Regions from separate parts of the Streptomyces sp. NPDC101165 genome, predicted to be linked through region 2. Evidence: riboswitches for the same ligand, from Rfam matches in the RefSeq annotation. Region 2 holds a riboswitch; the other holds the start of a gene.
The links. A riboswitch is a leader RNA that binds a small molecule or an ion and turns the genes downstream of it on or off. The one in region 2 is predicted to bind thiamine pyrophosphate.
Positions count from the first base shown of each region.

Region 1: linked by a shared signal. The riboswitch ahead of thiC (phosphomethylpyrimidine synthase ThiC) and the one ahead of thiO (glycine oxidase ThiO) in region 2 are both predicted to bind thiamine pyrophosphate.

Region 1 is NZ_JBIWPG010000006.1:343,297-347,504, forward strand. Features, by position in the region: gene ACIRVH_RS15380 (SsgA family sporulation/cell division regulator) at 1-224, shown strand, start outside; gene ACIRVH_RS15385 (YibE/F family protein) at 319-1,740, opposite strand; TPP riboswitch at 1,821-1,994, shown strand; gene thiC (phosphomethylpyrimidine synthase ThiC) at 1,987-3,771, shown strand; gene ACIRVH_RS15395 (hypothetical protein) at 3,854-4,208, shown strand, end outside.
Region 2 is NZ_JBIWPG010000008.1:386,047-390,254, forward strand. Features, by position in the region: gene pknB (Stk1 family PASTA domain-containing Ser/Thr kinase) at 1-36, opposite strand, end outside; gene ACIRVH_RS19850 (thiazole synthase) at 142-936, opposite strand; gene thiS (sulfur carrier protein ThiS) at 940-1,152, opposite strand; gene thiO (glycine oxidase ThiO) at 1,149-2,309, opposite strand; TPP riboswitch at 2,307-2,418, opposite strand; gene ACIRVH_RS19865 (hypothetical protein) at 2,472-2,822, shown strand; gene ACIRVH_RS19870 (NAD(P)/FAD-dependent oxidoreductase) at 2,855-4,087, shown strand; gene ACIRVH_RS19875 (Rv2175c family DNA-binding protein) at 4,153-4,208, shown strand, end outside.

The DNA.
Region 1 (4,208 bases), on a different contig from region 2:
ACATCGCCCCCGTCGACGCCGAGGTCCTGGGCGAGGTGCTGATCCGGCTTCAGGTCGGCGGCGACCAGGCCCTGTTCCGCTCCTCGGCTCCGCCGCTCGTGGCCTTCCTCGACCGCACGGACAAGCTCGTGCCGCTCGGGCAGGAGGGCGCGCTGGCCGACTTCGACGCCCATCTCGACGAGGCCCTGGACCGCATCCTGGCCGAGGAACAGAGCGCCGGCTGAGACGTTGCGGCAACGGGGCGCCAAGCGCTCCGCCATGCCGCGTGCAGCTGTGCAGGAACGCTTCTTCGGTGGGTCCGGTCTCCGCCGGGTTCCTTCACCGCTTCCGGCGCCGGCCCCTGCCGCCGCGTGCCGGAACGGGCTGTGCCCCGGCGGCGGCCGCCGCGGCCGGTGCCGGCCGGTCGGCCGACACCACCAGGGCGGCGAGCGCGGTGGTGACCGGGACGGAGGCGACCAGACCGATCGAACCCACCAGCGTGCGCACGATCTCCTCGGCCACCAGCTCGCTGTTGGCGACCGTGCCCACGCTGCTCTGCGCGATCGAGAACAGCAGCAGCAGCGGCAGCGCGGCACCGGCGTAGGCGAGGACGAGGGTGTTGACCACCGAGGCGATGTGGTCGCGGCCGATCCGGATGCCCGCCCGGTACAGCCCGCGCCAGCCCATCGCCGGATTGGCCTCGTGCAGTTCCCAGACCGCCGATGTCTGGGTCACCGTCACATCGTCCAGGACACCGAGCGAACCGATGATGACGCCGGCCAGCAGCAGCCCGCTCATGTCGATCGACGGGTACAGGCCGTGGATCAGACCGGTGCTGTCGTCCGTGTTGCCGGTGAGCGCGGCCCAGTCGATGAACTCCGAGCCGAGGAAGCCGATCAGCATGAGGGAGGCCAGCGTGCCGAGCACCGCCACCGACGTACGGGCCGACAGTCCATGGCACATGTAGAGCGCGATGAGCATGATCGCACTGGATCCGACGACGGCCACCAGCAGTGGATTCGAGCCCTGCAGGATCGCGGGCAGGATGAAGAGCGTCAGCACCAGGAAGCTGACGGCCAGCGCGACCAGAGCCATGACACCGCGCAGCCGGCCCACCACGACGACGGCCAGCGCGAAGATCCCCGCGAGCAGTGCCATCGGGAACTGACGGTTCACATCGGTGACGGAGTACTGCAGGTCCTTCGGCGCCGAGGGCTCGTAGGCGACCACGACCTTCTCGTCCTCGCGCAACTGTCGTGACTGGTCCGGCTGCACGATCTCGGTGAACGTACGGCCCTGGTCGTTGCCGGTGCCGACCCGGACTGTCGCCTTCTTGCAGGTACCTTTCGCCTGCTGCTGCGCCGAGTTGCCCTCGGCGGTGGAGGCGTTGCCGGTCGAGGTGCCACTCGAGGCGTTCACCGACTTGCAGCTCACCTCGACCACCTTGGTGACCGTGGCCTGCTGCGTCTGGCGGTCGAAGCCGACGCCCGTGCGCTCGTGCGGTGGGGCTCCCCCGGGCCAGAGCACCACCAGGCCGACCACGACCGCGGCCGTGAACGGGATCAGGATCGCCGCGATGACCTTACGCAGATGCTTCGAGACCGGCGCGGCGGGTCCGTGGCTGTGGCTGTGCCCGTGCGAGTGGCCGTGTCCGGAGCCCGGAGCGTGCTGGTGCCCGTGGCCGCCATGGCCGTGTCCGCCGTCCTGTCCGGAGCCGCCTGCGCCCGGCGGTTCGGAGGGCGGGTACGGGTACTGCTCCATGGTGGTCACCGCCAGATCATCGCAAGAACGCCAGGGGCCCTCTGTTCACCGCGCCCGAATTGACGCTAGCGTGGAGGCACCTTTGCACACGCGGGAGCTCGGAGCACCGGGCTGAGAGGGCGCTGACCTCCGTATTCGCGATGTTTCACGTGGAACGTGGTTTCACGGGAAACATCGGCAGACGGAAGCCGCTGCGTCGACCGCCGAACCTGTTACCGGGTAATGCCGGCGTAGGGAGTAGGTCTCATGACCAACAAGGACGCACGCACGCCTGCCTCCGTTCAGGACGAGAAGTCCCAGGAGGCCGGGAAGTCCATCGGCTGGCACAAGGCGTACGTCGAGGGCACCCGCCCCGACCTGCGCGTGCCGGTTCGCCAGGTGCACCTCACCAACGGGCAGTCGGTCACGCTGTACGACACATCAGGCCCGTACACCGATCCACTCGTCGACACCGACGTCCGCAGGGGCCTGGCGCCGCTGCGGGAGAACTGGATCATCGCCCGCGGCGACACCGAGGAGTACGCCGGTCGTCCCGTCCGACCTGAGGACGACGGGATCAAGCACACCTCACCGCGCGGCGGGCTGCGCAACCTGGATGCGGTCTTCCCCGGACGTCCGCGTCAGCCGCGCCGGGGCCGTGACGGCACGGCCGTCACCCAGCTCGCGTACGCCCGCCGCGGCGAGATCACGCCCGAGATGGAGTTCGTGGCCGTCCGCGAGAACGTTGATCCCGAGGTGGTCCGCGAGGAGATCGCGGCGGGCCGCGCGGTGCTCCCGGCCAACGTCAACCACCCGGAGATCGAGCCGATGATCATCGGCAAGCGGTTCCTGGTGAAGGTCAACGCCAACATCGGCAACTCCGCGGTCACGTCCTCCATCGAGGAGGAGGTCGAGAAGATGACCTGGGCGACCCGCTGGGGCGCCGACACGGTCATGGACCTCTCCACCGGTCGCAACATCCACACGACCCGCGAGTGGGTGCTGCGCAACTCCCCCGTCCCCATCGGCACGGTGCCGCTCTACCAGGCACTGGAGAAGGTCGACGGCAAGGCCGAGGAACTGACCTGGGAGATCTACAAGGACACGGTCATCGAGCAGGCCGAGCAGGGCGTGGACTACATGACCGTCCACGCGGGCGTGCGCCTGCCGTACGTGCCGCTCACCGCCAACCGCAAGACGGGCATCGTCTCGCGCGGCGGCTCGATCATGGCCGCGTGGTGCCTCGCGCACCACAGGGAGTCGTTCCTGTACGAGAACTTCGAGGAGCTCTGCGAGATCCTCGCCGCCTACGACGTCACGTACTCGCTCGGCGACGGCCTCCGGCCGGGCTCGATCGCGGACGCCAACGACGAGGCGCAGTTCGCGGAGCTGCGGACGCTCGGGGAACTCAACCGGATCGCCAAGCGTTTCAACGTACAGACCATGATCGAGGGCCCGGGACACGTCCCGATGCACAAGATCAAGGAGAACATCGACCTTCAGCAGGAGATCTGCGATGAGGCTCCGTTCTATACGCTCGGCCCGCTGACCACGGACGTCGCTCCGGCGTACGACCACATCACCTCCGGTATCGGCGCCGCGATGATCGCCTGGTGGGGCACGGCGATGCTCTGCTACGTCACGCCCAAGGAGCACCTGGGCCTGCCCAACCGTGACGACGTCAAGACCGGCGTCATCACCTACAAGATCGCCGCCCACGCGGCCGATCTCGCCAAGGGGCACCCCGGTGCGCAGGAGTGGGACGACGCGCTGTCCGACGCCCGCTTCGAGTTCCGGTGGGAGGACCAGTTCAACCTCGCCCTGGACCCGGACACGGCACGGGAGTTCCACGACGAGACGCTGCCGGCCGAGCCCGCCAAGACGGCCCACTTCTGCTCCATGTGCGGGCCGAAGTTCTGCAGCATGAAGATCTCGCAGGACATCCGCCGCGAACACGGCGGCAGCAAGGCCGAGATCGAAGAGGGCATGGCCCAGAAGTCGAAGGAGTTCGCGGCCGCGGGCAACCGGGTGTACCTGCCGCTGGCGGACTGACGCACGCGGGTGGGCGCTGCTCCTCGGGCCCGATGCCCGGAGAGCAGCGCCGGCACCGGTCGGTGAAACAGGGGGGTTGGGGATGAGACCTGTGGTGTTGCTGGAGACGACGGCTCCGGCACAGTCGCTGGTCTGGCAGGACGACACTCTGGTCGACCCGGTGGGTGGCCGCGCCTGGAACTCCGCCGGTGTGGAGCAGCGGACGGACACGGGCTACGGACCGGTGTTCGACAGAAGCGTCGTCTCCTCCTCCGGCCGCCACAGCGTCGTCTACGCCGAGCGCGGGACCAGGGCTCTGCTGGTCCGGGGCTCGTACGTCGTCCGTGAACTGACGCGCAGCATTCACCACGCCGACGACTTCGACTACCCCGTCGCGCTGGGAGTTCTGCCGGACGGGCGAGAGATCCTGGTTCACTGCCCGGAGGAGTACAACGTCC
Region 2 (4,208 bases):
CTGCCCGACGAGGGGGTCCTGAAGGGTCGTATCCACGCAGGCGAGTGTACGAGGGGTGACCGACAGTCCCGCGCGCTCGGCCGTTCCGGGGACGGACTGCAGCAGAGCTGTGACCCTCGCGGCACCCGGCCAGGGCCTGCCTCAGAAAGCGGGGCGCTCCGGATCCAGGTGCGCGCGGCCCTCGGCCGGGGAGGAGGCCTCCGCGAAGTGCCTGCGCGGGATCCGCCCGGCCAGCCGGGCCAGCCGCCCCGCCTCCACCGCGTGCTTCATGGCGGAGGCCATCGTCTCCGGCTCCTGCGCCCGGGTGACGGCCGAGGCGAGCATCACACCCGCGCACCCCAGCTCCATCGCCAGCGCCACGTCCGATGCCGTACCGGCCCCCGCGTCCAGGATCACCGGCACGCGCGCGTGCTCCACGATCAGCTGGAAGTTGTGCGGGTTGCGGATCCCGAGCCCGGAGCCGATCGGCGAGCCCAGCGGCATCACCGCCGCACAGCCCACGTCCTCCAGCTTCCGCGCGAGCACGGGGTCGTCATTGGTGTACGGCAGCACCGTGAACCCGTCGTCGACCAGCGTCTCCGCCGCCTCCAGCAGCTCCACCGGGTCCGGCAGCAGCGTCCGCTCGTCGGCGATGACCTCCAGCTTGATCAGGTCGGTGCCCAGCGCCTCCCGGGCCAGCCGGGCGGTCAGCACGGCCTCCCCGGCGGTGAAACAGCCCGCCGTGTTCGGCAGCACCTTGATGCCCAGCTTCTCCAGCACCGACAGCACCGAGCCGTGCACCGAGGGGTCGACCCGCCGCATGGCCACCGTGGTCAGCTCCGTGCCGGAGGCGACCAGCGCCCGCTCCAGCACGTCCAGGCTCGGTGCGCCGCCGGTGCCCATGATCAGCCGGGAGCCGAGGGGCACACCGCCGAGGACGAAGGGATCGTCGGCCATGGGTCAGCCTCCTTGGACGGCGGTGAGGACTTCGACACGGTCGCCCTCGGCGAGGGCCGTGGTCGGCCACTGCGCGCGCGGGACGACGGTTTCGTTGACGGCGGCGGCCACCCCGGAGGGCGCCACGGTGAGGGTCTTCACGAGGGCGTCCAGCGCGGTGCCCGGGGCGACCTCGTGGCGCGCCCCGTTCACGGAGATGGTGACGGAGAGGTTCATGCGGGCTGCTCCATGAGTGCGGCGCCGAAGCGCTTCGGCGTGAACGGACGAGCCTCCTCGGGCAGCTCACCGCCGACCAGCAGCTCCGCCATCACGTCCCCGGTGACCGGCGTGAGCAGTACCCCGTTGCGGTAGTGCCCGGTGGCCAGCAGCAGCCCGTCGAGCCCGGACGGGCCGAGCAGCGGCGCGTTGTCCGGGGAACCGGGACGCAGCCCCGCCCGGGTCTCGGTGAGGGGCAGCTCGGTGATCCCCGGCACCAGCTCATGGGCGTCGCGCAGCAGCTCGTACACGCCCCCGGCGGTGACGGTCGTGTCCCAGCCCAGCTCCTCGCTGGTGGCGCCGACGACCAGCTCGCCGTTCTCCCGGGGCACCAGGTAGACATGGCTGCCGCGCACCATCGCCCGCACGGTGCGGTTCAGGAAGGGGGCGTACCGGCGCGGCACGGTCAGCCGCAGCACCTGGCCCTTCACCGGTCGCACGGGGGGCAGTACGTCGTCCGGGACGCCCGCGAGCCGTCCGCTCAGGCTGCCGCCGGCGAGGACGACCTGGTCCGCGCTCAGCGCGGTGCCGTCCTCCGTGGTGACCCCGGTGGCCCGGTCCCGTGCGACGTCGAGCCGCTCGGCCCAGGACCGGTGGAAGACCACTCCGGCCCGCTCGCACGCGGTCAGCAGGGCGGAGGCCAGCCGCCTCGGGTCGATCTGGTGGTCGCCGTCGACCCGCAGCCCGCCGCGCACCCCGGGCGCGAGCATCGGCTCCAGACGCCGGCACTCCCGCCCGGACAGCCACTCCGACTCCAGGCCGGAACGCTGCTGGAGCGTGTGCAGTTCGCGCAGGTGGGCGCGGTCGTCGGCGTCGAGCGCGACGGCGAGCGTGCCGCAGCGGCGGTAGCCGAGGTCGTGGCCGGTCAGCTCGGTCAGCTCGGCCGCGAAGTCCGGGTAGCGGCGGGCGGACTCCAGGTTCAGGGCGAGCAGTGTCTCCTCGCCGTAGTGCAGTTCGGTGACCGCGGCCAGCATCCCCGCCGCGACCCGCGCGGCGCCGCCGCCGGGCTCGGGGTCCACCACGGCCGTGACGAGCCCGCGCTGCGCGGCCCGCCAGGCCGTGACCAGGCCGATGATTCCGCCCCCGATGACGAGGACGTCGGACGTACGTGACGACATGGGCGTCCAGCCCCTCCCTTCGCCGGCATGACCCGGATCAGGTTCGTACGGTCGGAGGCCGCCAGCCTCCCTCTCAGCCCGGTGCGTCCGGGCTCCCGCGAGTGCTTGTACGGTGGCCACCCTAGCCCGCAGCGCTCGTCACTCGTAAGGGAGCCCCGGTCCATGGCCCGCTCGCTCGACGGACTGATCCTGGCCCCCGTGGCGGACCAGGCCCCAGGTCAGGTGGGTACCCGCACCCGGTTCGCGTACCACGAGAAGGACGGCGAGATCTGGGCGGAGTACACGGGTGGCGACGTCGTGCGCGGCCACTTGGTCGGCACCCGGCGGGGCGACCGGCTGGACTTCCGGTACGTGCAGCTGGGGCACGACGGGACGACCTCCTCGGGGCACTGCGTGTCCACCGTCGTGGAGCTGCCGGGCGGGCGGGTGCGGCTGGAGGAGACCTGGGAGTGGGAGTCCCGGCAGGGCGCCGGGACCAGCGTTGTGGAACAGGTCACCGAGCACGCCCGCTGACTGACGAATTGTCAATTGTCTATGGTGATCGGGTGAGCGAGCAGACACCACAGCAGGGCACGTCACAGGGGCGGCGCGTGGTCGTCGCGGGCGCGGGTATGGCCGGGGTGCAGACCGCGGTCGCCCTGCGCGAGCACGGCTTCACGGGCACCGTCACGCTGATCGGCGCGGAGCCCCACCAGCCGTACGACCGGCCGCCGCTGTCCAAGGCCGTGCTGCTCGGCAAGGCCGAGGGCTCCGCCTTCGACGTCGACTTCGAGTCGCTCGGCGTCGAACTGCGGCTCGGCTGCGAGGTGCTGGGCGTGCGCCCCGGCGACCACGAGCTGGACACCGAGGCCGGGCCCGTCCCGTACGACGTGCTGGTCCTCGCCACCGGCGCCGAACCGATCACGCTGCCGGGCACCGAGGGCGTGCCCGGTGTGCACCTGCTGCGCACCCTCGACGACGCCGAGCGGCTGCGGCCGGTGCTCGCCCGGCAGCACGCCATCGTGGTCGTCGGCGCCGGCTGGATCGGCGCCGAGTTCGCCACGGCGGCCCGCGAGGCGGGCTGCGCGGTGACCGTCGTCGAGGCCGCCGACCGGCCGCTCGCGGGCGCGCTCCCGCCCGAGGTGGCCGCCCCGATGGCCGCCTGGTACGCCGACAGCGGCACCGAGCTGCGCACCCACGCGCGCGTGGAGCGCGTCGAGCCGGGCGCGGTGGTGCTCACCGACGGCACGCGGCTGCCCGCGGACGCCGTCGTGGTCGGCATCGGCGCGCGCCCCGCCACCGCCTGGCTGGCCGGCTCCGGCATCGAGCTGGGCGCGCACGGCGAGGTCGTGGCCGACGCCCACCTGCGCACCTCCGTCGAGGACGTGTACGCGGTCGGCGACTGTGCCTCCTTCCCCTCGGCCCGGTACGGCACCCGGCTGCTGGTCCACCACTGGGACAACGCCCTGCAGGGCCCGCGCACGGTCGCAGCGAACGTCCTGGGCGAGACCCCCGCGGTCTACGACCCGGTGCCGTACTTCTGGTCCGAGCAGTTCGGCCGCTTCGTCCAGTACGCCGGCCACCACCCCGCGGCCGACCGCATGGTGTGGCGCGGCGACCCGGCGGGCCCGGCCTGGACCGTCTGCTGGCTGCGCGAGGACCGGCTGGTGGCCCTGCTGGCCGTGGGCCGACCGCGTGATCTGGCCCAGGGCCGCCGACTGATCGAGGCGGGCCGGCGCATGGATCCCGAGGCGCTGACCGACCCGGCGCGGCCCCTGAAGGACGCCACCGCCGACTAGGCACGTCCTCCCAGGTGGACCGGCCTGACTTCCGACTGTCGGTGGGGGATGGCAGGCTTGTTCCCGTGACCGAGATTGACGCAAAGATCGATGCTCTCGTCCCCGCCTGGCTCACCCTCCC